Regions from separate parts of the Bacillus sp. LR--39 genome, predicted to be linked through region 2. Evidence: a T-box and tRNA genes for the amino acid it is inferred to sense, from the RefSeq annotation. Region 2 holds a T-box; the other holds one or more tRNA genes.
What was found. A T-box is a leader RNA that pairs with one kind of tRNA and senses whether it is charged. The one in region 2 lies ahead of tyrS (tyrosine--tRNA ligase), so its partner is inferred to be a tRNA-Tyr.

Region 1: it has a tRNA-Tyr gene. The T-box ahead of tyrS (tyrosine--tRNA ligase) is inferred to sense a tRNA for this amino acid. The anticodon was not compared.

What each region holds. Positions count from the first base shown of each region.
Region 1 covers NZ_JBSIOT010000003.1:390,606-405,882, reverse strand. Annotated here, with positions in the region: gene feuC (iron ABC transporter permease FeuC) at 1-177, opposite strand, end outside; gene ACWHAR_RS16920 (FecCD family ABC transporter permease) at 179-1,186, opposite strand; gene ACWHAR_RS16915 (ABC transporter substrate-binding protein) at 1,206-2,162, opposite strand; gene btr (bacillibactin transport transcriptional regulator Btr) at 2,250-3,845, opposite strand; gene ACWHAR_RS16905 (exo-beta-N-acetylmuramidase NamZ family protein) at 3,983-5,227, opposite strand; gene ACWHAR_RS16900 (glycoside hydrolase family 3 protein) at 5,243-7,156, opposite strand; gene pbp4b (penicillin binding protein PBP4B) at 7,203-8,486, opposite strand; gene ACWHAR_RS16890 (PTS transporter subunit EIIC) at 8,505-9,872, opposite strand; gene murQ (N-acetylmuramic acid 6-phosphate etherase) at 10,001-10,930, opposite strand; gene ACWHAR_RS16880 (GNAT family N-acetyltransferase) at 11,030-11,506, opposite strand; gene ACWHAR_RS16875 (DUF523 domain-containing protein) at 11,525-11,977, opposite strand; tRNA gene ACWHAR_RS16870 (tRNA-Glu) at 12,158-12,229, shown strand; tRNA gene ACWHAR_RS16865 (tRNA-Val) at 12,233-12,308, shown strand; tRNA gene ACWHAR_RS16860 (tRNA-Thr) at 12,314-12,386, shown strand; tRNA gene ACWHAR_RS16855 (tRNA-Tyr) at 12,406-12,490, shown strand; tRNA gene ACWHAR_RS16850 (tRNA-Gln) at 12,495-12,566, shown strand; gene sigW (RNA polymerase sigma factor SigW) at 12,797-13,360, shown strand; gene rsiW (anti-sigma-W factor RsiW) at 13,374-14,000, shown strand; gene cdaA (diadenylate cyclase CdaA) at 14,167-14,988, shown strand; gene ACWHAR_RS16830 (CdaR family protein) at 14,981-15,277, shown strand, end outside.
Region 2 covers NZ_JBSIOT010000001.1:89,512-104,788, reverse strand. Annotated here, with positions in the region: gene ACWHAR_RS00655 (type 1 glutamine amidotransferase domain-containing protein) at 1-484, shown strand, start outside; gene ACWHAR_RS00650 (hypothetical protein) at 627-755, shown strand; gene ACWHAR_RS00645 (SGNH/GDSL hydrolase family protein) at 771-1,523, opposite strand; gene ACWHAR_RS00640 (hypothetical protein) at 1,704-1,949, opposite strand; partial or broken gene ACWHAR_RS00635 (hypothetical protein) at 1,997-2,047, opposite strand; gene ACWHAR_RS00630 (cation diffusion facilitator family transporter) at 2,225-3,094, opposite strand; gene ACWHAR_RS00625 (TrmB family transcriptional regulator) at 3,317-4,123, shown strand; gene ACWHAR_RS00620 (AzlC family ABC transporter permease) at 4,196-4,927, shown strand; gene ACWHAR_RS00615 (AzlD domain-containing protein) at 4,924-5,247, shown strand; gene sr7p (small protein SR7P) at 5,288-5,413, opposite strand; gene tyrS (tyrosine--tRNA ligase) at 5,533-6,798, opposite strand; T-box leader at 6,849-7,081, opposite strand; gene acsA (acetate--CoA ligase) at 7,135-8,853, opposite strand; gene ACWHAR_RS00595 (GNAT family N-acetyltransferase) at 9,012-9,644, shown strand; gene ACWHAR_RS00590 (acetoin utilization AcuB family protein) at 9,669-10,313, shown strand; gene ACWHAR_RS00585 (acetoin utilization protein AcuC) at 10,310-11,476, shown strand; gene motS (flagellar motor protein MotS) at 11,486-12,175, opposite strand; gene motP (flagellar motor protein MotP) at 12,165-12,980, opposite strand; gene ccpA (catabolite control protein A) at 13,049-14,053, opposite strand; gene ACWHAR_RS00565 (bifunctional 3-deoxy-7-phosphoheptulonate synthase/chorismate mutase) at 14,333-15,277, opposite strand, start outside.

The DNA of each region.
Region 1 (15,277 bases), on a different contig from region 2:
CATGACAATGCGCGGCAGCCTCAGCTGAAACAGCAAAATGTCATATTGCGGATTCGGATGGATGCGGAAAAGCGTACTGAGCAGTTCACCCGGCTTTGCGGAAAAAGAACCGCTTGTCATGCTGAAATAGCTTACGAGCAATATGAGAGCAATCAGAATGATATAAATTCCGGCCATTTTACGCACCACGCTGATCCCCTCCTTTTCTTTTAATCAAATAAAGAAAGAAAGGAACACCGATGATAGAAGTGACAACTTCAATAGGCGTCTCAAACGGATAATTGATGAATCGGCTGGCAAGATCGCAAAGGGTCAGGAAGACGCCGCCGATGATGCACGCGCATGGGATCAGCCTGCTGTAGTCCGATCCGACGAGAAAACGTGTGATGTGCGGAACGACCAAACCGACAAAGGCAATTTTTCCGGCGAGTGCCACCGAGCTTCCTGTCAATATGACAACGGCCGCCATCGCCATGAGTTTGATGGTTCTTTTCTGCTGTCCCAGACTTTTTGAAATGTCGTCTCCTAATGATACGGCAGTGACCTTTTTGCTGAGAATCATGGCCGTGATGATTCCGATTGCAAAAAACGGGACGGCCAGTTTCAAAAAATCAGGGTTCATTTGATGCAGTCTCGCACTGTACCAAAAACTGAGATCCTGCGAAATTTGAAAATAAATCGAAAGCGCAGCCGACAGACTGCTGAGAAGCATACTGGTCACCGTTCCGATAATGGCAAGCTGCACCGGGGTAAAACCGCCGGGAAGAATGGAGGCCAGCCCGAAAACAAGAGCGGCGCCGAATGCGGAACCGATAAACGAGTATATGATCATTTCAATGGATGTCGATTGAGGGAGCAATACCATGCAAAGGGTGATGATAAAAGCGGAGCCGTCCGACACACCCATGATCGAAGGCGAGGCCAGATAGTTCCGTGTGATTCCCTGCATGAGCGCTCCGGAAACAGCAAGGGCGGCGCCGATAAACATAGCGCCGGCAGCCCTCGGGATTCTTGAATGCCATATGATCTGATGGTCGGTATTCTCCGGATTAAAGTGCAGCAATGCGGAGAACACGGTATGGAAGTCAAGCTGCTTTGCGCCGTATAAAACGGAAAGCAGCAGTGACAGAACAATGGCAATCGGTGAAGCAATGATAATAATGTGTGTCCGCCGTTTTGCATACATGTGAAAAACCTACTCTTTATTAGTCTTGAGTCAATTTGTCAGCCGCAACCTGTAAGAAGCGGATTTTACTCCATGCGGTTCCGCCTTGGGCTAATGGATCAATCGTATTGACGTATACATGGTCTTTTTTGACTGCCTTCAGGCTCTTCCAGATCGGATTTTTCTCTAAGTCTTTCAAAGCGTCCGGCTTATCTGCGTTTTCGTCATCAGAGAATTGTACAAAGATGTGGTCAGGGTTCATTTCGCTTAATTTTTCAAGAGAAATCAGTTCCTGCGCTTTCGCCGCTTTGACTTCGTCCGGCGCCTTCAGGCCTAAATCACCGTAAAGCGTGGAGTTGAAATATACTTGTTCAGGATAAATATAAATATTGCCTTGTCTGATTCTGATGACCAGCGCGTTTGACTGTTTCGCTTTGCTGTTGATCTTTGTTTTTGTCTTTTTCAGATCCTGTTCGTAATCTGCGATGATTTTTTTCGCTTTTTTCTCTTTATCTGTAAGCTGGGCGAGCAGCATCATGTTTTCTTTCCAGTTTGATGAGATATGAGAGACAGGGATCGTTTCAGCGGTGCCGCTCAATTTTTTCAACGTTTTTTCCGGGAATTTGGTTGATGCCAGAATGACGTCTGGCTGCAGCTCAAGAATTTTTTCCATATTCGGCTGCATTTTTTCTCCCGTTGATACGGATTTATCTGTAATATCTTTAAACAGTTCCGGGAATTTGCCGGAGAAAGAAATTGCTCCTGCCGGATGAACGTCAAGCAATTTGGCGTCTTCCATTGATTCTACGCTGCCTGTAATGGCGATTTTGTCAGTCGGCGCTTTGACTTCATATGTTTTTCCGAGATATTCGATTTTCTTTTTATCTGAAGAAGCGTCCTTTCCTTTACTTGCTGTATCGGATGTTTCTGAGCTTCCGCAAGCCGCGGCCGTGAAAGCCAAAAGCAAAATCATGAAAGCGAATGCCAATTTCTTCATCTATTGTTCCTCCTGTTCAATTGATAACTATTATCAATTGGAATTATAGAGAAGGAACAGGGATAAGACCATGGATAATTTCCGGTATTACCATGGACGATCTTCGGATAAAATGGAAATGCTTTGCTCGATCATCCGCTGATGTCCGCTTGGAGAATATTCAATCCACGGGTCAGATGATATGGGAAACACGCGTTTATTGCTGACGGCTCTAAGGTTCTGCCATGTCCCGGTCTGCTGAATCCGCTGAAAATAACGAAGCGTTTCCGGTTCTTTACAAGTGAAAAGCATGATGCAGTCAGCCTGGCAATCCGCCAGCATTTCCAAGGAAATCTTTTCGTCAGGAGCAAAAGTTTCCGGTTTTGCGGAGGCAAAGCCTAAATCACCGAAGAAGACATCCTCAATACTGTTGTTATGGGCGATGTACATATTTTCTTTATATACACGGATAAATAAGAACCGCTGATGCCGCACGTGTTTAAGAGCATCTTTCGCTGAATGGGCGAGACTTTGATAAGCTTTAAGCCAGTGCCGCGCTTCCTGCTCTTCATTCAAATATGCGGCTGTGCGAAGAAACTGGTCTCTCCAATTCTCTTGAGCCGGAAGGTAAAAAACTTCAGTGATGTCATTCAGGCGCTGTTTTTCTTCTTCACTGACAGAATCAAGACTGAAAATGATGTCCGGGGCAGCTTGGGAAAGCGTGTGCAAGTTCTCTTCCCAATTTGCATTATAGCGGTAAGCACTCAGGTGAACCGGAATATCAGAAGAGAATTGTTTGTAATAATAGGCCGTCCATTTCGGGTGCAGCGCTGCAGCGTAAGGCACGTGATGCAGAGGAATCAGATGCCCCATCGTTTCTTTTCCGTAAGCGGCCATTTTTGTGCGCCTTTTTTTCATATAGCTTGTAGGTGAGCTGCCGGTATGTTTTTTAAAGATGCGGCTGAAATAAAATTCGTCCTGGTAGCCGATTTGATGAGCGATTTCCCGCAGTTTGCAGTTTGCCTTGGCCATCAGTTTTTTCGCATTGGTTATGCGGATGTCTGTGATATATTCAGTTACGCTCTGCCCGTATAGTTTTTTAAAGGTTTCACTATAATGCTTGGGACTGATTCCCGCCATATGAGCGAGCTGGGTGAGCGTGATTTTTGTGTCGGACTGAGCATGTATGAATTGTTTTGTCTGTTCGATCGCCGCTTTCGTATTATTTTGATGGCATACTTTTGCGGCATAAAGGTCGTACATCAGCTGCTGAAAGTCGGCTGTATATTTCATTTTCTGCAATGCATCCGCCGATCGCACGTTTTCAGAAAGTGACTGAAGCCGGCTTGTCAAATGATCCACCGTTTGTAAATTCATTTGCTGAAGTCCGTGGAAGATGTCTTCCCCATTATCCGGAAGCATCGCTTCATCATCTGATGAATAGGAGAAAACACGGAGTCTGACGATATACAAATGGATGCCGCCTGACGATATAGGGGCAATATTGAATGTCTCATCACAAGGACAGATGTAGAGCGTTTCCTTCTGCAGCGGAAAGCTGTCTGTTCCGATATCAATTTGTCCCTCGCCTTTCACATGAAAGATCAATACGGGGGAATCAGTGAGCTGATGCTCTGACAGAAGGTCGGCTGTTTTTTTTACGGAGATGATATCAATGGGCTGAAAGAATAATGTGTTTTTCATGAGAAACCACCTTTTAGGAAACATTCATTTAAATGATAACTGTTATCATTTAAATTGTACCAAATAAATGAATGTTTTCCTATAAAAAGCGGAAATGTGAAATGCGTCAAAATGTTACACGTGTAACACGAATGTTGTCAGTATATGAGGTATTGTTTTCTTAGAGTTTTGAATTGGTTCAGCCGGCGTTGATATGTGCTGGTGATGTCTTCAATGGAAGCGCCTTTTTCTATTTTTTTGCGTACCCAGCCGTTACCGATCAGCTTGTCAAAAGAGCCTGTCGGCAAGAAGGAAAAGTCATTTGGATATAAGTCATGCATGGTTTTCAGAATGGAAAGCCCTGTTTTTGCCGCTTCAAATGTGTTTCTGTTTGTTACGTAGACTTGAACGCCGTGGCACAGCTTGCCCTGGTGCTTGGAGAAGCTGGGGATAAATGATGCGGCTCTGAAGGCGACGCCCGGAAGCTTGAGACTGTTCAGGCGTTCTTCGAGCTTGGTGCTTTTCATATAAGGCGCGCCGATAAGTTCAAACGGCTTTGTCGTGCCCCTTCCTTCGGATACGTTTGTGCCTTCGATTAGTCCTGTCGCCGAATATGCGAATATGCTGTCCGGGGTCGGGATATTAGGCGAAGGGAGGACGAACGGCAGACCGGTATCTTCAATCGTCATCGTCCGCTTCCAGCGCTTCATTTTTACGACGGTGAGGTCGGCGCCAATATGAAACTCTTTATTGAATAAAAGAGCAAGCTCACCGATCGTCATGCCGTGCTTCAGCGGGATCGGATACAGTCCGACAAATGAAGCGTAATCCGGTTCAAGAACCGGGCCGTCCGGATTTCGTCCGCCTTGCGGATTCGGCCGGTCTAAGACATAAAAAGGAATGCCTTTTTCTTTGGCCGCTTCCATGGCATAGGCCATTGTATAAATGTAGGTGTAGTATCGTGTTCCGACATCCTGAATATCGAAAATCAGCACATCTGTATCTTTCAGCATGTCAGGCGTCGGTTTCCTCGTTTCCCCGTACAGGCTGTAGACGGGAAGCCCTGTTTTTTCGTCTATATAGGATGTGACTTTGTCTCCGGCCTGGGCATCGCCGCGGACACCGTGCTCCGGTCCGAATAATGCCGTTAAATGGATGTCTGGTGCCTCATACAGCACGTCAACGCTGCTTTTCAATGAATTGTTCACACCGGTCGGGTTGGTGATCAGCCCGACCCTTTTTCCCTTCAGTTCCTGTTTATAATCTTTCAGCAGGCGGTCGATGCCTGTTTGGATGCTTGGTTTCTTGGCGGTATGAAGGTTTCTGTCAGAAGCCGCCGAGACTGCCGTCATAGCACTGATGACGACTAATCCGGCAAGAAGCGCAGCCGTTTGTGTTTTCATGATCTGTCCTCCTGTTTAAAGCGGTTTTCCGGTCTTCAGATTGATACCGAAACCATAAGGATAGAGTGTCGTTCCCGGATGAGTGACGGAAGGAATGTCAGCGGGCAGCCTGCCTTGCGGTTTTGTCTGTCCGAATATCGCTTCAACGCCTGCCGGAATGTTTGGCTGGAGAAATTGTCCGTCTGTATATCCTTTAAAGCCGTAGACTGCGATAAGGGCTTCAGCTTCTTCAAAGTTCGCGGCGTCGTAAGGATTACGCAGGCTCATCAGCACAAAGGGTTTTTTGTTCGATTGTGCGGCTTTCATGACGGCCCGCGGAAATGCAGTCGTCCACTTGCCGGGATCTGTGACGGAATCGTCAATGACACCGTCGTTTACGACAGGATCATTTTTCACGACATATGAGCCTGTAATCACGTAATCCGCGTCGGATACCAGCTTTTTGTGCTCATCATGAAATGTGCGCTCGGCGAAGTTCATTTTACTGATGGTTACCGGCCGGATTTTTTTCTTCTTGATGAGCTGCCGAATGGTTTGTTCCATTGACGCTGTTTGATCTTCATAAGGAGCGGCAATGAGAACGCAGCTGTTCTTTTTCGGTTTGAATGGGAGCGTGCGGTTTTTGTTTTGTATGACGGTGACGGATCTTTCCGCGATTTGTTTTTCAGCTTTCAGGTGATTTTTGCTGCCGACGGTTTTCTTTGCTTTTGCAATCTTCTTTTTCAGATTTGTCTCTTTCGGTGCGGGATATATCCCTCGTTTTATTTTCAGGGAAATGATGCGTTCCGCTGATTTGTTAATTTGCTGCAGCGGAATTTCCCCTTTTTGTACCGCCTTTTTTAAAGCGGAATGAACCCGGGCAAAGCGGTTTTCCGTTTGCAGCGATGTCACTTGGGCCGGCATAAGGGCAATATCGACTCCTGCTTTTATTGCCATGACGACCGCCTCTTCCTGGCCGAAATGATCGGCAATGGCTTTCATATTTAATGCATCCGTAACGATGACGCCGTTAAATCTCATTTCCTCACGGAGAAGGTGAGTCATCACTTTTTTCGAGAGTGTGGCGGGTACGAGAATGTCTGAACCGTCCAGCTTGCTTTTATAGGTTGTATCGTCAAAAGCGGGAAATTGCACATGGGCTGTCATGATCATATCAGCTCCGGCCTGAATGGCCTTCCGGAACGGATAAAGTTCAATCTGACGCAGTCTTTCTTGATTGTGGGTGACAAGCGGAAGGCCGTAGTGGCTGTCGACATCCGTGTCACCGTGTCCCGGGAAATGTTTGACGGCGGCAGCGACATCCTGCTTTTGCTGAGCCTTCATTGAGGCAAGGCCGAGTGAAGCTGTCAGATCACGGTCTGAACTGAACGACCTGACGCCGATGACAGGGTTTCCGGGATTATTATTGATATCGAGAACGGGAGCGAAATTCGTATTAATGCCCAGTGCTTTCAGTTCTTTGCCGATAATGGCGCCGGTCTGGGACGCGTAGGCTGTTTTTCTCGCGGCTCCGAGCGCCATATTGCCTGGGAAATGAGTGCCCTCACCAAGTCTGGTTACGATGCCGCCCTCCTGATCAATGCTTAATAATAGCGGAATGTCAGGGCTCGCCTTTTGAAAGGCATTTGTCAGGCGAACCGTTTGCTCAGTGTTTTTTACATTTTCTGCAAATAAGATAACGCCGCCGAACCGGTACTTTTGAATAAGCCCTGCGACTTCGTCATTCATTTGGGTAAGAGCCTCAGGTGATGACTGCCCCTTTTTTTGCCAATTTCGAAAATCAGGCATGAGCATCTGCCCTAATTTTTCATCTAATGTCATACGGGATACCGCTTGTTCCGCCTGTGACGGAATGTCCGGTTTTGTCGATGCATGATGCGTGCCGAAAACAATGAACAACAGTAATACAGCTGAGATGACAAGTTTCATGATGGTGCCCTCCTGCCGTCATAGTTTGGACCAAAGACATGGGTTGTCATTCAATGGCTTCATAAATCGTTTTTATGACGCTGCCGTAGCTTCCGGTGGGGAAAAGATCCCCTTCAAAAACATTCGGGTTTTCACCGGGACTGACGACGGGGGAATGCTTTTTATTGGTCAAAAGTGCGATCCCCAGCTTATAAGCGGGATCAATAATCGTGATGGTGCCGGTCCATCCTGTATGGCCATATGCCTGCCTGCTTGCATAAGGGCCGAACATCCACTCCATATCCGGGCTGCCGTTTTTCCGCCAGCCGAGAGCGAAAGTCGGATCAGAGGATGCCGCCGTTGTGAACAAATCGGCCGTTCTTTTATTGAAGAGAGAAACGTGTTTATAACTGCCTCCGTTCAGCATGACTTGAAGAAGGACGGCTATGTCATCAGCTCTGGAAAACAGCCCGGCGTGACCGGACACCCCTCCCATGGAGTAAAATGCTTTTTCATCGTGAACTTCCCCCTGCAGCGTATACGTCCTGATGTGAGGGAAATGGATGACTCCGTCACGTGTGTTGCCTAAACGTTCAGTAGCTGCGAATGCTTTTTCTTTAAAGCCTTTTTGCAGCGGATTGAACAGTGTGTGCGTCAGTTTCAGCGGTTTGTACAGTTCTTGTTCCGCATAGGCATCAAGGGTTTTTCCGGTTATGCTTTCAATGATGCAGCCGAGAAGCATGTAACCGATATCGCTGTATACGTGTTTTGTTCCCGGTTTGTATTCAAGCGGGATTTGGGTGAGAAAACGGATCGTTTTCTCACGTTCTTGTGAATACAAAGGGCCTGCGGTGTCCGGCTGATAGAAATAAAAGCTTGCCGGCAGACCGGATTGATGCTGGAGCACATCGATGACGCGAATGCGGTCTTTTTCTTGAATCGGATCGCTTTTTCCGTCTTTGAAATCAGGAAGGTAAGCCGAGACTTTTTGATACACATCAAGCTTTCCCTGGCTGACGAGTCGCTGTAGTGCAAAATTGGCCGCGTACATTTTTGTATTGGAAGCTAAATCAAACATGGTTGATGTTTTCATTTTTTTCGGACGGGATAAAAGGGTAGTCCCGTCATATTTTTTGCTGTAGCCGTATGCTTTCTTTTTGATCACCCGTCCGTCCTTTACGACGACGAGGACGGCTCCGGGGAATCCTGCTGCGATGTCTTTTTCAATCATTTGATCAACCTTTCTGAGCTTTGCTGTGTCGTATAATTTGGATTGGGCTTCGGCTTTGTGCTGCGGCAGGAAGGAGAGGCTGATGACCATTGTGAGTATGGCGGCTGTCAGTGTTTTCATATTCTGATCCCTCCCGGTTTATTCAAATTCAGCAGCCATATCATCCTTAAATCCGAACGCATAAGTGAAGACAAAGCCCGCCCCGTAAGAGATGAAGAGACCGATGATATACAAAACGATTTGAGCCGGCTGTACGAGAAACGAGAGCGGAAGGCCGGAGACACCGATTGAAAAAGTAGCCACCTGAAAATGGGCTTGAAAGGCGCCGCCGATTCCCGCCCCTAAACACGCCGTCAAAAACGGCCGGCCGAGCGGGAGCGTGACGCCGAAGATGAGCGGCTCTCCGATTCCGAGCAGACCGGATGGAAGTCCGCCGCCGATCGCTCTTTTCAATGAGGCTTTTTTGGTTTTCATAAAAATGGCGAAGGCCGCCCCTACTTGACCCGCGCCTCCCATCGCGAGAATCGGAAGAAGCGGGTCATCTCCGATTGATCGGATTAATTCCAAATGTACGGGAGTCAAGCCCTGATGCAGGCCGGTGACGACAAGCGGCAGGAAGGCGGCTCCCAGCACAAACCCTGAGAGCACTCCCCCGACATTCAGCAGCGACAATAAACCAGATGTAATCAGATCAGAAATAAAACCGCCTGCAGGGATAAAAACGACATATGTTACCAGCCCGGTGATAAGTAAAGACAATGTAGGCGTGACGATAATGTCGATGGATTGATGGACGTACTTTCTGATAAACCGTTCGGTATAAGCGATAAAAACCGCAGCGAAAAGAACGCCGATTAATCCTCCCCTGCCAGGGAGCAGATTCTCTCCGAACAAACTGATATTGGCGATTTCAGGGTTAAGGATCAATATACCCGCAAGGCCGCCCATCGCGGGAGTCCCGCCGAATTCCTTCGCCGCATTGATGCCGACAAGGACGCCGAGGTATGCGAATAAGCCTGAACCGATAACCGTTAAAATAAGTGCGATTTGGGATTCTTTCGGGAGCCAGCCGGCCTGAATGACGACTTTCGTAATACCGGTAATTAAACCTGATGCAATGAGTGCGGGAATAAGGGGAATGAAGATGCTTGATATTTTTCTCAGAAACAGTTTGATGGGTGTGGTGTTTTTTCTGTTGAGATCGGCTTTTTTTCGTGAGGCGGCTTCTTTTAAATCAATGTTTTTTCCGGATGACATAAGTTTTGCGAAAGCGTCGGCGACATGATTGACGACACCCGTGCCAAGGATGATCTGCAGTGTTTCGGCTTCGACGACGCCTATGACCCCGTCAAGCTGTTTCAGCGCTTCAATATCCGTTTTGTCCTGATCTAAAGGCGTAATCCTCAGGCGTGTCATACAGTGGGTAAAGCCTGAAATATTCGATGAACCGCCGCAATTGTCCAGGATATCTTTGGCCAGTGACTGATAAAATGCCTCTTTGCTCATGGAGATCCTCCTTTTTCCGTACGATTTTTCCCGGGGAGCTGTGCCTGAAACGCGTCCTAAAAGCGCCTGCGCCGATCATGAAAACGGCGCGGGCTCGTAAAAGCACATTATGTTTCACCAAAGAACGATCAGCGTTCTTTTTCTTTTGAAAGGTGCTGTTCAATGGCTTTATCAATGAAGCCGTCTGATTCTTTGAGCAGTGCCTTCGCGTGTGTTTCGTCCGAATTCGTCTTCAGCATGACGATTGCCGTTTTGACATGGCTGCCTGCGGCCTCAAGCGTTTCTTTTGCCTTGTCGTACGGAACGCCCGTGATGCTTTGGATAATGCCGATTGCGCGTTCTTTCAATTTTTCGTTGCTGACATGAACGTCCACCATTAAATTTTCGTACACTTTGCCGCTTTTGATCATCACGGCCGTGGAAATCATGTTCAGAATCATTTTATGTGCCGTCGCCGCTTTCATTCGTGTTGACCCTGTAATCACTTCGGGGCCGACGACGACTTCAATGCTGTGATCGGCATAAGTGCTGATCAATGAGTCCTTATTGCATGTGAGTGCGACGGTTTTGGCGCCGATTGTTTTTGCGTATTTCAGCGCACCGGCCGCATACGGCGTGCGCCCGCTTGCCGCGATGGCGATCACGGTGTCTTCTGCGGTAAGCCCGATTGTTTTGAGATCGAGAGCGCCGGTTTCCTCGCTGTCTTCTATACCTTCAGCCGCTTGCAAAAAGGCGTCTGCTCCTCCGGCCATCAGACCGATGACGGAGTCGGGACTTACGCTGTATGTAGGCGGGCATTCAACCGCATCCAGTACACCGAGTCTGCCGCTTGTGCCCGCTCCCGCATAAATCAGCCTGCCGTTTCGCCGTAAGGACTGATGGGCGAATTGAACGGCAATCTGAATATCGGGCAGCACCTGCTGAACGGCTTCAGCCACTTTGAAATCCTCTTGGTTAATGATGCGGAGAATTTCCATCGTGTCTGCTTGATGGATTGAAGCGGTCTGCGGATTTCTGGTTTCTGTGGTCAATCTGTGAATGTTAAGCCGGTCTGTCATGATTGTACCCTCCCAAGTCGTTAATACTTGAAGTATATGGGCTTCTGAATATATGTTTCAAGAAAAATCGGCAGGAATGAGATAAGTAATCAAGCGCTTTCACAAAAAATGATGCAGAATGTGCTGTTCGCCGATGGGGCCGATCGTGCGACGGCCTTTATCAATAAAACCGGAAGACCGGTACAGGTTCTTTGCACGATGATTGCGATGGTTTACAGCAAGCACGATTTCATCACACCAAGGAAAGTAATTTGCGACAAAAGCGGGGAGCTGCAGCATCGCTTGTTTGGCATAACCTTTTCCCTGATGCGGCGCATGTAAGGACAGCGCACTCAGCAAAATGGCAGACACATTGTTCGAATACGGGGCAATGGTTTCTTTTGAGGTATGTAAAATGAAAAAACCGACGGGGCGGTCTTCTTTTAAAATGACTGTCGGGTAGCGATCCCGGATGACGAGAGCATGCGGCAGGACATCTATCGGCAGAGCTGTGAACTTTTTATCTTCTTCACTCAGCACAAACCCGTTCAGCCCGTCTGCATGCTCCGGTTTATAAAAGGACAGGGCCACATCCATGATATCTACTCTCCTTTTTTATAATTGATCCAATTCGTCTTCTGATAGAACACGGCAGCCTGCCCGTTTTAAAAGAGCGGAAGTGATGCCGTCTCCGATTATTTTTTTTCCTGAGAAAGTGCCGTCATAGATAAAGCTGCTGCCGCAGGACGGACTGTTTTCTTTAAGGATGACCGTTGCGGCGCCTATTTCTTTTGCGTATGCTAACGTTTTTTCCGCGCCGTCCATATATAAAGCCGTAACGTCTTCGCCTGATGCCGTTACGATTCTTGCTGTTCCGTTCAGCACGTCTTCGCCCGTACCGCCGATGATTTCCGCCGGTTCGCGGGGAGTGGTGAAGCCGCCCAAAAGTTCGGGGCAGACCATAACAGCTTTCTTTTCTTCTACGAGTCTGCGGATTTTTTCCGAAGCGGCGTGAGAGCCGTTATACCTGCATTCGATACCGCCGAGACAAGAGCTGACTAAGATCATCTGTGTCCATTCCCTTCAATATTTTGATACTTTCATCATAAATGAAATAAGAGAGGAGGGATGAGTTTTTCAGTTAAAAAACGAGTAAAAAAGTTTGAAAATAAAAAAAATAATTTTTCTCTTTACAAATGGGGTACAACCTGTATATAATAACTTTTGTCAGCTCGACGCGGACACAACGGCCCGTTGGTCAAGCGGTTAAGACACCGCCCTTTCACGGCGGTAACACGGGTTCGAATCCCGTACGGGTCATATGGAGGATTAGCTCAGCTGGGAGAGCATCTGCCTTACAAGCAGAGGGTCGGCGGTTCGAGCCCGTCATCCTCCACCATATTTGCCGGCCTAGCTCAATTGGTAGAGCAACTGACTTGTAATCAGTAGGTTGGGGGTTCAAGTCCTCTGGCCGGCACTGTTTTACAAAAAAATACGGAGGGGTAGCGAAGTGGCTAAACGCGGCGGACTGTAAATCCGCTCCCTCAGGGTTCGGCAGTTCGAATCTGCCCCCCTCCACCATTTTTGGGCTATAGCCAAGCGGTAAGGCAACGGACTTTGACTCCGTCATGCGTTGGTTCGAATCCAGCTAGCCCAGTCTCAGACACCTTTTGCATAAAGGTGTCTTTTTTTTATCAGCATTTTGCTTCAATTTCTGATTGTTCATCAGATATACTATTTTTAAGCTGCTGTTAAGGCAGTATATTCTGTATTTTTCATCTACACCCTGCCTGAAATTTGGTAAAATAAATGTAATAAAAAAATGAAACCTTTTAAAACAAACAACGTATAGATACAGACCGGTGAAGGGCAGAGGTAAGATAAAACATGGAAAACCTGATTAAAAAAAGAATCAAGCAAGTCAAAAAAGGCGATCAAAATGCGTTTGCAGAAATCGTTGACCTTTATAAAGATAAGATTTACCAGCTTTGCTACCGCATGCTCGGCAATGTTCACGAGGCGGAAGATATTGCGCAGGAAGCTTTTATCAGAGCGTATGTCAATATCGACAGTTTCGATATCAACAGAAAGTTCTCAACGTGGCTTTACAGAATTGCGACCAACCTGACCATTGACCGAATCCGCAAGAAAAAGCCTGATTACTATCTGGACGCAGAAGTAGCGGGAGCAGAAGGGCTGACGATGTATTCGCAGATCGCCGCGGACGGGGTTCTCCCTGAAGACGCCGTATTGTCATTGGAGCTGTCGGACACAATTCAGAAAAAGATTTTAAAGCTGCCTGACAAGTACAGAACGGTTATTGTATTAAAGTATATTGACGAACTCTCTTTAATTGAAATCGGGGAGATTCTGAATATCCCTGTCGGCACCGTCAAGACAAGGATACACAGAGGCAGAGAGGCTCTTAGAAAACAATTGAGGGATCTTTAAGTGGGGTGATGAAATGAGCTGTCCTGAACAGATTGTGCAGCTTATGCATAAGCATCTTGATGGAGATATCCTTCCTGAAGATGAAAACGTATTAAAACAACATTTGCAGTCATGCGGGAATTGCAAACGGCATTTTCATGAAATGGAGAAATCCGTAGCACTCGTCCGAAGCACATCGCATGTCACGGCCCCTGCTGATTTTACTGCCAAAGTTATGGCGAATCTTCCAAAAGAGAAAAAACGCGCTTCTGTAAAACGATGGATCAAAACTCATCCGATGATTGCAGCCGCAGCGGTTTTTGTGATTTTAATGGGCGGCGGTTTTTTCAACAGCTGGCATAATGACCACAATTTCAGTGTGTCCAAACAGCCGAACCTTGTCGTGCAGAATCACACGGTCACCGTCCCTGAAGGCGAGACTGTAAAGGGCGATGTCACAGTAAAAAACGGCAAGCTGTTCATTGAAGGAAAAGTCGACGGCAATGTGACCGTCGTCAACGGAGAAAAATACATGGCCTCAGCCGGACAAGTCACCGGGCAGATTGAAGAGATTAACCAATTGTTTGACTGGGTCTGGTACGAACTGAAATCGGCGGGCCAGGGCGTCGTGAGCGCTTTGGACCCGAATGAAGATGAGTAAAGCGTATAATCGCTTTACTCTTTTTTTTGTGCATCGCCGCGCTGGCTCATTTCACTTGAGAAATCAAAATGTGGTATAATGAGCACGCTATATGATGTACATATTGCTCATGCAGCACAATTCATAACAGAAAAACGAAATGACTGAATTCTTGGAGGACGAGGAAATGGCTTTTGAGGACATCCCATTTTTGCAATACCTCGGCAATGCCGTTGATATTCTCCTTGTTTGGTATGTGATATATAAATTAATCATGGTCATACGCGGGACGAAGGCGGTTCAGCTTTTAAAAGGAATCGTCGTCATCGTATTGGTCCGGATGGCCAGTTCATATTTGGGACTCAGCACGCTTCAGTGGCTGATGGACCAAGCGATAACATGGGGATTTTTAGCGATCATCATTATATTCCAGCCTGAGCTGAGACGGGCGCTTGAACAGCTCGGACGGGGCCGGTTCTTTTCCAGGAGCGGAACCCCCGTGGAGGAAGCGCAGCATAAGACAATTGAAGCGATTACAAAATCGATCAGCTACATGGCAAAACGCCGCATCGGCGCACTCATCGCGATTGAGCGCGATACGGGAATGGGTGATTATATTGAGACGGGCATCCCGCTTAATGCGCAGGTCAGCTCGGAGCTTTTGATTAATATCTTCATCCCGAATACACCGCTGCATGATGGAGCGGTCATTATGAAAAATAACGAGATTGCGGCGGCTGCCTGTTATCTGCCGCTTTCTGAAAGCCCGTTTATTTCAAAGGAGCTGGGGACGCGTCACAGAGCGGCTGTCGGCATCAGTGAAGTGACGGACAGCTTAACCATTATTGTATCTGAAGAGACGGGCGCCATCAGTGTGGCCAAAAACGGAGACCTTCACAGAGAATTGACGGAAGAAGCACTGAAAGAAATGCTTGAAGCCGAGTTTAAGAAGAACGCCAGAGATACTTCTTCTAACCGCTGGTACTGGAGGGGCAAGAAAAATGGATAAATTCTTAAACAACCGCTGGGCTGTAAAGATCATTGCATTGCTCTTTGCGCTGCTGCTTTACGTTGCGGTTAACAACAACCAGGCGCCGACTCCGAAAAAGCCGGGGGAATCCTTTTTTCCGACATCAACGACTGACGAGGCTACGCTTACTGATATTCCTGTAAAAGCATACTATGATGAAGCGAACTATGTTGTCACCGGCGTGCCCCAGACCGTAAATGTCACGATTAAAGGCTCGACAAGCGCGGTGAAAAAGGCGAGACAGACGAAGAATTTTGAGATATACGCC
Region 2 (15,277 bases):
GACAGATCAATTTGAGGATATTGAATATACAAGCCCGGCGGAAGCATTTAAAGAAGCGGGCCACAGTGTGGTGACAATAGATTTGGAAGCAGGGAAAGAAGTGACGGGCAAGCACGGTGAGAAAGTAAAGATCGATCAAGCGATCTCAGACGCAGACGCCAAGGAATTCGATGCGTTATTGATTCCCGGAGGCTTTTCACCGGATCTTCTGCGCGGAGATGACCGCCCGGGTGAATTCACTAAAGCATTCGTGGAAAATCAGAAACCCGTTTTCGCAATCTGCCACGGCCCGCAGCTGCTGATTGATACCGACCTTCTTAAAGGAAAAGATATCACGGGATTCCGCAGCATCCGCAAAGACTTAATCAATGCCGGCGCACATTATAAAGATGAAGAAGTCGTCGTGAGCCATAACATCGTAACGAGCAGAACACCTGACGATTTGGAAGCCTTTAATCGTGAATCATTGAACCTGCTGAAATAAGAGAAAAAAGCACAGACCCGTTCAGTCTGTGCTTTTTTATGGACTCTTAAAGAAACACCGTTCGTTTAGACCTATTCTCCGGCCCATCCATAATAAGTAAAATAAAGAGAGGATGTTTTAAAACCCGACGGGAGGTTCACTTATGTGGATGATCATTTTGCTGCTTATCATTTTAATCGGTTTTACCGGTAATATCGTCTCGCTTTTGAGAGCGCAAAAACACGCATCTCAAAGAATAATTGAGCTTTTAGAAAAGCAAAGCCGAAAATAATTTGTTAGCGCTGTGTTACCCATAATAGTAATAATAATTCCGGCAGATTTCCTGAAATATGATTTGATGCCCTTTCTCGTTCGGATGAAGACCTTCTGACATGCACATGCTGCGGAAAGCGGGATTATACGGGTCGATGAGATCGGTATCAAACAGATCGGCATACGGGACAGAGAGGAGTGTGCAGGCTTCTTTTTGGGCTTTCACATAGTCAGCCAGCTTCAGGCCCAGTTTATTTTTATCAGTATCACGGCGGACGATTTTTCCTTTTGATATTTTTGCTTGTCTCGTTGGGGTCACCACAATGATGCTCGCGCCTTTATTTCCGCTCCGCAGCTGCTGGATCACTTGGCAGAAGCCTCCGTAAAATGTGGTGATATCCTTTTCATCTGTGCCGATGGGAATGTGGTTGCACCAATCATCATCTGTTCCCTGGACAATGATGACATCATGTCCCTTTGTTTTAAGCGCCTGCTGATAAATGTTATCGCTTCCGTTGTTGCTCATATTAACGCCGCTGACAGACAGATTGGTTATTTTAGCGTTTGTCCGGTCTTTCAGAATGTCACCAAAGCCGTATTCCGCACGCAGCCCCCGAGCGACGCTGTCACCTAAGATCGCGATTTTTGAAGCCTTCCGCAGCCTGCTTATGCTGATGAAGTCAACGCTGATATGCCCGCTGTCCGTGATATGCAAAAGCTTGCTGCTTATGTTTGGCAAAGAGACTGTCTTTCCTGCAGAGTTATAAAAATCCTCATTCAGCTTCATTCGGCGTCATCCCTTCCTTTTTATCCTCCGGCATCTTTTTTGACATAAAAAACGGACACGAACAAACAGCGCCATGTTGTCAGTTCAGTGTCCGCAGATGATGAATACCGGATCTTTTATGCAGTTCTCTTGCCATTATAGCAGATCCCCGTTACTTGTAACAGAGTCTGCAGTCAGCATTTAAAACAGCGTTTGCGGGTACGTTTTTGATGGGACCGTCTGCTGCGGGAACGGTGTGTCCGGTGATGCGTCCGTCTTCTGCTGCGGGAACGGTGTGTCCGGTGATGCGTCCGTCTTCTGCTGCGGGAGCGGTGTGTCCGGTGATGCGTCCGTCTTCTGCTGCGGGAGCGGTGTGTCCGGTGATGGCTCCGTCTTCTGCTGCGAGAACGGTGTGTCCGTTTTCTGCTGCGGGAACGGCGCGAACATTTTTTAGAAACCGGTTCTTGGTATAAATACTCCCCTAAACCTTCTCTTTCCGCAACGGCAACTCCATGTTCAATTTCTTTAACAGAAATAGCGTTCAATTCTGTTCACCTCCCTTTTTCTTTACAACATAACGTATGAAATGAACCCCTCACGTGTATAAGCTTCTCTCTCATATGAGCGAGAAATGGTCATTTACACAACAAAAAGACCCGTGTAGACGGGCCTTTCTGTAAAGAAGACATTTTGCCGGGAACAAACGCAAACATAAGATCGATTTATTTCTTCCTCTCGCTCTCCGGCTCGGGGTGAATCATTACCTGTGCTTGTTTGAATTCATTCGTAATATCTCTTTCAATGCGGTCACACAGGTCGTGCACGTCTTTAATCGTCACGTGAGATGCTACGACCAGGTGAAAATCAATATACTCCTGCGGGCCGGAGCGTCTTGTACGAAAATCATGAATTTCAATAAATTCCTGTTGAAATGTTTCAATAATCTTTAAAATTGTTTTTTCTTCCTCTTCCGACAAACGGGTATCAATCAGCGGCGGGAATGCTTCTTTCATTAACTTAAACGCTTCATATATGATATACACCGCCAGCACCATACCTATAATGGGATCAAGTATGTACCACTCCGTTAAGGTAACGACCAAAAGGCTTGCCGCTACGCCTAATGATGTGTACACGTCAGTCAGTAAATGCAGGGCATTTGATTTCATTGCCACGGAATTAACCTTTTCGGCTTCTCTTTTTACGAACTTCGAAACGATCAAATTAATGAGAGCCCCCGCAAGCATCACAACAATTCCCAATACAGGCAGATGAACCGGCGCGGGGTTGACCAGTTTTTGAACGCATTCATATATCATCCAAATCCCTGCCGCAAAAATCAGAATCGTCTCGATAGTCCCCGACAGATTCTCGACTTTTCCATGACCGTACGGATGCCCTGTATCAGCCGGCTTTTTTGAAATCTTGACGGAGATAAAGGCGATGAAGGCGGCGATCAAATCTAAAAAAGAATGAATAGCTTCAGAAAGTATCGCGACAGATCCGGTTATTATCCCCACCACTATTTTGAGCATGACGACCAGGGAATTGCTTATAACCGATAAAAAAGCGATTTTAGAGGTGTTTTCCACCGTGATCCTCCTCTTTTTAACTTCTTGAATTTATCGTATCAAACGGCATTCGTGTGGGTCTACGGCAACGTTTTTCACAAAAGCCATACATGTAACTGGCCATAAACTAAGTTGGAAAGCGACAAAACAGGTGCAACTTTCTTTCAGCACTCAAGTCCCATTGACAAGATATAACCGCTTACATTATAGTAGTTTCATGAATAACCACTACGGAGGATGTTTATGGAGGATGTTCTGAAAGAATTACAGAAATTTGGATTTTCTCAATATGAATGTAAAGCATATATCGGCTTGTTGAAACACTCGCCTGTTACCGGATATGAAATCAGCAAAAGGTCAGGCGTCCCCCGCTCAATGATCTATGAAGTATTGGGGAAATTAGTTGATAAAGGCGCTGTCCATATTGTGCCGTCTGATCCGGTTACATATGCCCCGCTGGCCGGAAAGGAATTAATCGACCGGCTCCGGCACGATTTCGAGAGTTCATTCGGCTACCTTGAGGAAAAGTTATTGGCACTGGAAAGCGAGCAGGAGATGAATGTCATCCGCCGCATCAGCACGAATGATCATGTCATCAATGAGATGAAGGATATGATTGAAAAAGCCGAGGAAGAGTTGTGGCTGTCTGTCTGGGAACAGCAGATTCCCTTTATTCAAGAAGCCGCTAACAAACGCGCCGCCGAAAAATTGCCCGTCTTTTCGATTGTGTTCGGCCCTCCGGAAGTGAAGCTCGGAAATACGACACATCATAATATGTCTCCTGAAGTGGCGGAGAAACGGATGGGCGGAAGATTAACGATAGCTGCCCGAGATAATAAAGAAGTCTTAATCGCCAATTTTTCTCCGCAGACGAATGCCTGGGCCATTAAATCAGAAGATCCCGCTCTCGTTCTCGTGGCTATGGAATATATGAGGCACGATCTGATGTTCGCGGAGCTTGTGAAAGAAGTAGGGGCTGAGAAAGTTGAAGGCCTGATGAAACAAAACCATTCGTTATTTCATGTCGTCACCGGAAATCGGTTCATATAAATGTGAACCGTATTTTCTTTGATTTTTTCATTAGTCGTTATCATTATAATCTCTATGAAAGGAGTATAAAAAATGATTAACACAGAAGTGCAAAAAACCGCCGTTTCCCGGGAAATGAACGATACGTTTTTACAGGGGGTGCGGGATTGTGTGCCTACGCTGCTGGGCTATATGAGCATCGGTTTTGCTTTCGGCATCGTTGGCGTTGCCTCTCATCTAAGCATTCTTGAAATTTGTTTGTTATCCTTGTGTGTCTATGCCGGCGCCGCCCAATTTATTATTTGCTCACTCCTTGTTTCCGGGAGTCCGATTTCCGCCATTATTTTAACGACGTTTATCGTCAATCTGCGGCACCTTCTGCTGAGCCTGACCATCGCGCCTTATTTCACGAAATACTCTTTGCTGAAAAATATCGGCTTCGGGGCTTTGCTTACTGACGAATCTTTCGGGGTAGCGGTGAACAAAGCGGCTCAGAACGGCAGGTTATACGATAAGTGGATGAACGGCCTCAATATAACCGCTTACATGTGCTGGGTTATTTCCTGCGTGATGGGCGGGCTTCTCGGACAATGGATATCTGATCCTTACGCGCTCGGCCTGGACTTTGCTTTGCCCGCTATGTTTGCGGCGCTGCTTGTGCTGCAATTGCAGTCGTCCGCTTCGGAAAAGCTGAAGCACAGCCTCTCCTTAATTCTCTATATGATCATTTTTATGGTCTTGTTATCGTATTTCGTCCCGTCACACATCGCGGTCATCGCCTCAACCGTGATTGTGGCAACGATCGGGGTGGTGACGGACAAATGAGCATCAGCACACAAATGATCTGGATTATACTCGGCTGCATGATTGTTACGCTCGTGCCGCGCATTGTTCCGTTTATATTTGTCCGGAACATTCAGATGCCTGAATTGGCTTTAAAATGGCTCTCCTTTATTCCGCTTTGCATTTTGACGGCTCTGGTAACGGAAAGCATGATTGTGAAAACAAACAGCGCTTTGACCTTTGATTGGCAAGCCATGATCGTTCTCATCCCGACATTGCTTTGCGCAATGCGGACAAAAAGCTTATCCATCACGGTCATCACAGGAGTCGTGCTGATGGCCGCCGTCAGGCTGATATGGTGACAATCAAAAGCCTCCATTCCGCAGAATGGAGGCTTTCCCTTTATGATGTCGGATTTTCTTCTTCCGTCTCTGATTCCTCGGCTTTGGCTTCGGCGTTTATGCTTTGCTGCTGTTCCCAATGATCCCGCTGCAATCTTTCTTTTGCAATGGTAAACATGAAATTCACGGCGCAGCACCCCTTCCCTGTTTTGCTTATACTATGTACTGTACTCATTTCCCCGTGCAGTATTCACAAAACATAAAAAAGCAGCCTGCCGCATTGAGCGGCCGGACTGCTTTTTATTTTCAGTACGTGATCAGGAAGTATTTTTTCTTTCCGCGGCGCAGTACGGTAAATTGATCTTCAATGCGGTCTTCCGCAGTCAGAAGATGCCCGATGTCCGTCTGGCGCTCGCCGTTAATGTAAACAGCTCCGTTTTGAATGTCTTCGCGGGCCTGCCGTTTTGAAGGCGACAATTTAGATTCCACAAGCACGTCTACTAAAGACAGTTCTTCAGAGCGGTCTTTTTCAAACGAAGGTACATCTTTAAATCCTACCTTGACGTCTTGAGCAGAAAGCTCTTTAATATTGCCGCTGAACAGCGCCTGGGAGATATGAACGGCCTGCTCAAGCGCTTCGCGGCCGTGTACAAGAACAGTCACCTCTTCAGCGAGACGTTTCTGCGCTTCTCTTTTCTCAGGAGCCGTCTCCGTTTTTTCAGCATAAGCTTCAATTTCCTCTTTTGATAAGAAAGTGAAGTATTTTAAGTATTTGACGACGTCGCGGTCATCTGTATTGATCCAGAACTGGTAGAATTCGTACGGCGATGTTTTTTCTTTATCAAGCCAAATGGCTCCGCCTTCCGTTTTGCCGAACTTCGTGCCGTCAGCTTTTGTGACGAGCGGAATGGTAAGACCGAAAGCTTTCGCCCCTTCTTCTTCAGATTTTCTGATCAGTTCAAGACCGGCCGTGATGTTGCCCCACTGGTCACTGCCTCCGATTTGGAGTTTGCAGTTCTTTTCTCTGTACAGATTCAGAAAATCGTAGGATTGCAGGATCATGTAGCTGAATTCCGTGTAAGAAATTCCGGTTTCAATCCTTGAGCTTACAGTATCTTTCGCAAGCATGTAGTTAATTCCGAAGTTCTTTCCGACGTCGCGGAGAAATTCAATGATGCTCAGCTTTCCGATCCAGTCAAAGTTGTTCGCTATGACAGCGGGGTTTTCTCCGGCCTCGAAATCTAAAAATCGGGAAAGCTGATTTTTAATTTTTTGCGACCATTCGACAACGATATCCTGAGTATTTAACGTACGTTCCGCTTTTTTGCCGCTCGGATCGCCGATCAGTCCCGTCGCGCCGCCTACAAGCGCAATCGGATGGTGGCCTGCAAGCTGGAAACGGCGCAGTGTCAATATCGGCAGAAGGTGTCCGATGTGCAGGCTGTCAGCCGTCGGGTCAAACCCTGAGTATAAACGGATTTTTTCTTCGTTCAGCTGTTTATTCAGTCCTTCTTCATCCGTCATTTGCTGGATTAAGCCGCGGAATGATAAATCCTCTAATAAGTTAGTCATTTTGTCTGCTCCTTTGTTTATGAAAATAAAAAACGCCCCTTCGTTTAAAACGAAGGGACGATATAATCGCGGTACCACCCTACTAATAAAAGCATAAAAAAGCTTTTATCACTCTTTTTGATAACGGACCGTGTCCGTTCTTTCACTACTGAAAGCCTTGGAAGGGCTTTGTTCGCAAAAGCGGTTCATGAGTGTATTCGGCATATCTTATGTGCTGATTTTCACCGGCCATCAGCTCTCTTGAACAATCAGATACCCTACTTGTCTCAATCAAAACCTTTTCGTATGAAGCTTACTCATTTTTAACATAAATAAGATACGATGTCAACGCCGTCTTTAATCTTCCATTGTGGACAGGTCGCCTGCCGGCAGGTTCAGCTCCCACGCCTTCAGCACACGTCTCATAATCTTTCCGCTCCTTGTTTTCGGAAGTTTATCTTTGAATTCAATTTCCCGCGGTGCTGCATGCGCGGCAAGCCCCTGTTTTACAAAGAGGCGAATGTCCTCCTTCAGCTGATCGGATGGCTCATGCCCTTCTCTGAGCGCGATAAACGCTTTAATAATTTCTCCCCGGACAGGGTCCGGCTTTCCGATGACGCCGGCTTCGGCAATCGCCGGATGTTCAACAAGTTTGCTTTCGACTTCAAACGGGCCGACGCGCTCGCCGGATGTCATGATGACATCATCGACTCTGCCTTGGAACCAGAAATAACCGTCTTCATCCATATAAGCAGAATCTCCGGAAACATACCAGCCGCCCGGCATGAAATAAGAATCATATTTCTCTTTGTTGTTCCAAATGGAATCCATCATCGACGGCCAGCCCTTTTTAATGGCGAGATTTCCCATTCGGTACGGCGGAAGCTCATTTCCCTGATTGTCAACGATCGCCGCTTCCACTCCCGGAATCGGTTTTCCCATTGAACCCGGCTTGATCTCCATGCAAGGATAATTGCAGATGAGCTGTCCGCCCGTTTCTGTCATCCACCACGTGTCGTGGATGCGCTTGCCGAATACTTTATGTCCCCACTTGATGACCTCGGGGTTCAAAGGTTCTCCGACACTCAGGACGTGACGAAGTGAAGTAAGGTCAAATTTGGATGCCATTTCATCTCCGGCCCCCATAAGCATTCTGAAAGCCGTCGGAGCGCTGTACCAGACGCTGACACCGAGCTTCTCAATCGTGCCGTACCAGTTTTCCGGACTGAATCTGCCGCCGACGATCACATTCGCCGCTCCGTTCAGCCACGGCGCAAATATCCCGTACACCGTCCCGGTCACCCAGCCCGGGTCCGCAGTGCACCAGTAAATATCGTCTTCTTTAAGATCAAGCACCCACTTGCCGGTCTGGTATTGCTGAATCATGGCTTCATGAACGTGGAGCACACCTTTGGGCGTTCCGGTAGATCCTGATGTGTAGTGAAGCAGGTAGCCGTCTCTTCTGTCCATCCATTCAATATCAAGTCTCGTGCTTTCTCCCTCAGCCGCTTTATCATAATGGATGATTTTATCTCCCGCTTCTTTGCTGCCGCCGACAATGAAAATATGCTCGAGGTCGGGCAGGCTGTCCGCCGGAATCCGTCCGGCCAGTTCAGGTGTCGTCACGACAACCCTCGCCTGGCTGTTCAAGAGGCGGTCTTTGACGGCGCCTTCCATAAACGCTTCAAATAAAGGGCCGGCGATCGCACCGATTTTAATTGCGCCGAGCATGATAAAGTAAAGCTCCGGCGAACGCGGCATGAAAATAAAAACGCGGTCCCCTTTTTCCACGTTTCCATACCGTCTCAGTACATTTCCCGCCCGGTTCGATTCCTCCATCATTTCTTTAAATGTGTATTTTTCATCCCGGTTCGCGTCCTTGTAATACAGCGCTACTTTGTTTTTTCGAAATGATTCGGCATGACGGTCAATCGCTTCATACGCGGCATTCAGCTTTCCCGTCTGATGCCAGGAAAACTCCGCTTCGACCTCTTTCCAATCGAAGCTGCGGTACGTTTCCTCATAATTTCGCAGATGATAATTCCCCTTTTCCGCCGGCAACGCTTTCAAATTCATGCAACATCCCCCTTTGCTTATCTATAGACTAATTATAGTAGATGTTCACAGTTTTCTCAATTTTTAAAATATAAATTACAACACTATTGAAAACGCTTTATATTTTGTTATGCTTAAAAGAGATGTGTTTTTATTAAGAACCGACAGGCGGTGAATCAGTGAAACATCATAAAACGTACCATTCTTCATCAATTCAGACAGCAGCCGGCCCTCTTTTAGTAGAAGGGCCCGTACCTCCAGAGGACCTAGCACAGTATGAGTTTCATGAAGGCCTGACAGCCTTTCGCCTTCCTCATGAACAGCACAAAGCGTTAATCGAGATCGCCGGGCTTCCTGAAGGTCGGATCATTATCGCCAGGGACGGACAGACGATTATCGGCTATGTGACGTATTTATATCCTGATCCGCTTGAACGGTGGTCTGACGGAAATATGGAAGACCTCCTTGAACTCGGGGCGATCGAGGTCGCTCCCGGCTACAGGGGCTGTTCTGTCGGAAAAACGCTGCTGACAGTCAGCATGATGGATGAACAGATGGAACGGTACATCATCATGACGACGGAATATTACTGGCATTGGGATTTAAAAGGAATGAAAAAAGATGTGTGGGAATACAGAAAGATCATGGAAAAGATGATGAATGCCGGGGGTCTTGTCTGGTTCGCAACGGATGAACCGGAAATCAGCTCTCATCCGGCCAATTGTCTGATGGCCCGCATCGGCAGGCACGTCAGTCAGGAGTCAATTGAACAGTTCGACAGGCTTCGTTTTTATCAGCGATTTATGTATTGACTGACATACAAAGGGGATAAAAAGATGATTGCAGAACAAATCATGAAACGGGACGTCATCACCGTCTCAAAACACGACTCCATTGAAACAGCCGTCCGTAAAATGAAGGCATATCATATCCGCCATCTCCCTGTCATCGACGACGAGCTGCACGTCATCGGTATTGTCACAGACAGAGACATTAAACAGGCCGGCCCCGGCAGCTTTGAACAAAAGGAACGCGGCGTGTTTCTGACAAACAAAGTGGAGACCATTATGAAGCGGAATGTCATCTGCGCTCATCCGCTTGACTTTGTGGAAGAAATATCCGCTTCCTTTTATGAGCACGGCATCGGCTGTCTGCCGATTACGGTAAACCATAAGCTGACGGGCATTTTAACGAAAACTGACGTGCTCCGGACTTTCGTCAGCCTGACAGGCGCGGCCCAGCCGGGATCACAGGTGGAAATCCTGGTGACGGATATGACAAAAAGCCTTGCTGATCTCAGCTGCATGTGCCGTGATCTTCAGCTGCAAATCCTGAGTGTGCTCGTCTATCCCCATGATTCCGCCGGGTCGAACATTCTCGTCTTCCGGGTGAAGACGATGAATCCGCTCCCTTTTATCCGTGCCGTTCAAGAAGCCGGATACAATGTCTTATGGCCGAAACATTTGAGGGATCAGCCATGAGAGACAGCGTTTTTGTTTACTCGCCTTCTTATCAGACGTATCAATTTCATCAGGATCATCCGTTCAATCAGCAGCGCGTGCTTTTAACATACGATCTGCTTCAGGCGGCGGACGCGTTTGACGAGGGAGACATCGTCACTCCGCGCACGGCCGCTAAAGAAGAGCTGGCTCTCGTTCATACGGAGGATTATATACAGGCGGTGGAACTAGCGGGTGCGGGCCGGCTCCCTGCCGCAGAAGGAGAAAGCTACGGTCTCGGAACGGAAGACACCCCCGTTTTTGCCGGCATGCATGAAGCCGCGTCACTTCTGGTGGGCGGCACCTTAACAGCGGCTGATTATGTCATGACGGGACAAGCCAGGCACGCCTGCAATTTAGGAGGCGGCCTTCACCACGGCTTCCGCGGCAGAGCCTCAGGCTTTTGTATCTATAATGACAGCGCCGTGGCCATCCAATACATCCAGAAGAACTACGGGGCAAAAGTGTTATACATTGATACAGACGCCCATCACGGCGACGGCGTTCAATTTACGTTTTACGACAGGTCTGATGTCTGCACTGTTTCTTTTCACGAGACCGGGCGTTATTTATTTCCCGGGACGGGACAGGTACTGGAAAAAGGAAGCGGGCAAGGCTACGGCTATTCTTTTAACATTCCGCTGGATGCTTTCACAGAGGACGATTCCTTTCTTCACGCTTACAATACGGCCGCCTCAGAAATCGCGGCTTTTTTTAAGCCGGATGTGATTCTTACCCAAAACGGTGCAGACGCCCATTATTACGACCCATTGACACACCTGTCCAATACAATCTCCATTTATCAGGAGATCCCGCGGCTCGCTCATTCATTAGCCCATCAATATTGCAGCGGCAGATGGATCGCGGTCGGCGGCGGCGGATACGATATTTGGAGAGTCGTCCCGAGAGCATGGAGCCGCATTTGGCTTGAGATGAAAGGGATTGATCCCGGGGAGTGCATACCGCAGAAATGGATCGATAAATGGCAAAAGCACTCCCCATGCACGTTGCCCGCTTTTTGGAGTGATCCTGAACAATTATATCCTCCGATTCCCCGCAAAGAAGAAATTTCAGAAAAAAATGCCCAAACCGTGGAAAAAGCACTTTTTGCCATCCGGTCTGAGCAGCGGTATAAAACAAAATAAAAAACGACCTTATGAGGAGGTCGTTTTTTTGATCACAATTTCTACACGGCGGTTTTCTTTCATATGTCCGGGACTTTTGTTGTCCTTCATAGGTTTCGTATCCGCATACCCGGCAGAGATAAACCGTTTGGCGGAAAAGTCTTCATTCGCGGTAAAATACCGGATCACACTCGCCGCTCTTGCAGACGACAGCTCCCAATTTGACGGAAATTGATAGGTGGAAATCCGGCGGCTGTCCGTATGGCCTTCTACCTGTATGTCATTCGGAATTGTCTTTAAAAGCACCGCGATCTGATGCAGAACCGGCTCGGCGTTTTTCAGCACATCCGCTTTTCCTGTCTGAAACAGAACGGCCTCCTGCAGCACAAGAACCACTCCGCGCTCATCGCGCTTCGCCGTCAATTTCGAACTCAAATGATGCGCTTTTATGTATGTCTTCACGTTTTGTAACAGCAAATCCTGTTCTTTATTTTCGTTTGCTTTGTCTGATGACGCCGATTCACCCCCGCTGCCGTTTGTATGAATCGATGAAACGGCAGATTGAAATTTTTCCGCGTCTATTTGCGACATCGAAAAAAGCAATATAAAGAACACGAGAATGAGCGTGATCAAGTCAGCGAACGTCACCATCCATCTCGGTGAACCGCCGGAATGTTCCGATTTGTTTCTTCTTTCAAAACGCTCTTTTCTAAGCTTCATGGACAGCGCCCTTTTTCTTGTTCGCAGGCTGTCCTTTACGCCAGTCTTCTCTTGAGCTGAAGACAACGAGCTGACTTTCGAGATTGCGGGGATTTTTGCCCGATTGGATGCCGACAACCCCTTCGATCATGACCTGTTTGATGAAAATTTCACTTTCCGTTTTTTCTTCAAGCTTTGCCGCGATTGGGATAAACACCAAGTTGGCAAGCAGCGCTCCGTACAGCGTCGTCAATAGCGCAACGGCCATGTTCGGTCCGAGGGTATGCGGGTCATTTAAGTTTTTGAGCATGAGAACGAGCCCGACGAGCGTCCCGATCATTCCCCAGGCGGGTGCGAAATCACCGGCTTTTTCAAAAACGCGTCTTCCTTTTCTGTGTCTTTCTTCCATCGCGGCGATCTCAGAATCCATCACCAGCCGGATCGTTTCCTCGTCCCAGCCGTCAATTGCAAGCAAAAGCCCTTTTTTTAAAAACGGATCCTTGATCTCACGCGCCTGGTCATCCAGAGACAGAAGCCCCTGCCTGCGCGCCTGCTCCGAAAGGCTGACAAATACTCTGACAAGCTCTTTCACATTGTCATCCTGACGGGAGAATACCTGTTTCAGAACAGAAGGGGTTTTCTTTAAATCCCTCGGCGGAAAACTGATAAAGATCGCCGCAGCAAGGCCGCCTGTGACGATTAAAAAAGAAGTCAAATCTAAAAATGAACTGATTCCCGCCAGTCCCGTCCCTGACAGAATACCGATTGCGACAATAATACAGCCTAACATAAAGCCAACGGGCGTCAGATAATCAAAACGTTTCATATCTTCTCCTTACTCAAGTAAAAAAGCAAGATTCCACCCCTCAGAGTGAAGCTTGCTTTTCCGTTTTTTTATGACTTGGTTGATTGTCTTAATTCGATGCGGTGAGGCAATTCGACGATATGCTCTTCAACCGGCTCTTTGTTCATCAGTTTTGTCAAAAGTCTCATCGCCACGGCGCCGATATCGTACGTAGGCTGCACGACTGTTGAAAGCTGAGGGCGGACCATCAGGCTCAATCTCGTATTGTCAAAACCGATAATATCAAGATCATCAGGAATCGAAAGACCTTGATCTTGGGCCGCATGGATAATGCCGAGGGCCATTTCATCCGTCGCAGAAAGAATCGCCGTCGGTTTCCGGTCAAGGCCCATCAAGCTTTGAAGCGCCTCCATACCGGAATCATAGGTGTAATCGCCTTCCGCTACGAATTGCTCGTTAAACGGAATCGCCGCTTCTTCAAGCGCCAGTTTGTACCCTTGCAGTTTTTTCGAACGGTTGATCGGCTCTTGCATCGGTCCGGAGACGAATGCAATATCGCGATGCCCTTTATCAATGAAAAGCTTAACGGCATCATAAATCGCCTGTTCATAATCAATGGCGACAGAAGGCGTCTCGCCCTGTTCTTCCACTGATGCCGCCAAGACGATCGGCACAGGAGAGCGCTTAAATTCTTCGACATGCTCGTCCGTAATGTTGCCGCCCATAAATACGATACCGTCCACTTGTTTGCCAAGCATCGTATTTAACAGATGCAGTTCTTTCTCAAGATTTTGGTCCGAGTTGCTTAATATAATATTATATTTGTACATCGTCGCGATATCTTCAATTCCACGCGCAAGTTCAGAGTAGAAAATGCTTGAGATATCAGGGATGATGACGCCGACCGTTGTCGTTTTTTTGCTTGCAAGCCCTCTTGCCACCGCGTTCGGGCGGTAGCCGAGCCGGTCAATGGCTTCCAATACTTTTTTTCTGGTCGTCGGTTTTACATTCGGGTTGCCGTTCACGACGCGGGAAACAGTCGCCATACTGACATTTGCTTCTCTGGCCACATCGTATATCGTAATGTTGCTCACTGAAACCACTCCTTTTACTGGATACACTTATCCTTATCTATAGCATAAACACTTTATGTAAAGAAATGTCGTACGATTTCGCATTCTGTCGTTTATGATTGTAAGCGTAAGTCAGTAGTGTACATTATTTTTCATTATTCATCAAATTTAAATATCTCTCATGAAATTATACGCGTTTTTCCCAGTGATGAAAACGTTCACTTTCATTTTATAATTAAATAAAATGAAGATACGAAAAAAAAGCCGCGCGAGGCGGCCTTTAAAGAGCGGAACGTTGTATTATGCTTTTACTTTCAGCATTGGCTTTAATTCGTTCAGCCATTTCTCGAATTCAGGTATATCCATCTGCTGCGCAGAGTCTGAAAGGGCAACGGAAGGATCAGGGTGAACTTCGGCCATCACGCCGTCAGCGCCGATCGCAAGCGCCGCTTTTGCTGTCGGAAGCAGGAGATCGCGGCGGCCTGTTGAGTGTGTGACGTCAACAAACACCGGCAAGTGAGTTTCCTGTTTCAAAATCGGCACGGCAGAAATGTCGAGTGTGTTTCTCGTTGCCGTTTCGTACGTTCTGATTCCGCGCTCACAAAGAATGATTTGGTCGTTTCCTTGTGACATGATGTATTCAGCTGCATTGATGAACTCTGAAATTGTTGCGGCAAGACCGCGTTTTAACAATACCGGCTTTTTAACGGAGCCGGCCGCTTTCAGCAATTCAAAGTTTTGCATGTTCCGCGCGCCGATCTGAATGACGTCAATGTAATCAATCGCTTGCTCAATGTGTGCGGGCGTTACGATTTCACTGATCACCGCGAGGTCATATTCATCAGCGACGCGTTTAAGAATTTGCAGGCCTTCTACGCCGAGACCTTGGAAATCATACGGACTTGTGCGGGGTTTAAACGCGCCCCCGCGCAGGATTTTAATGCCTTGTTTTTTCGCTGCGGCCGCTACTTCGGCAACCTGCTCATAGCTTTCTACGGCACAAGGTCCGACGATGAATCTCTGATCGCCGTCACCGATTTTTTCACCTTTTATGTCAACGATCGTATCTTCTGCTTTTTTCTTCCGGGAGACGAGCAACGCTTTGCTGTGGTCCTCTTCTTGAAGTTCAAGTCCGGCTTTGAAAATTTCTTTGAAAATATGCTGGATCGTTGAGTTTTCAAATGGGCCGTCATTGCTTTCAATTATGCGGTTAAGCATTGTACGCTCTCTGACAGGGTCAAATCG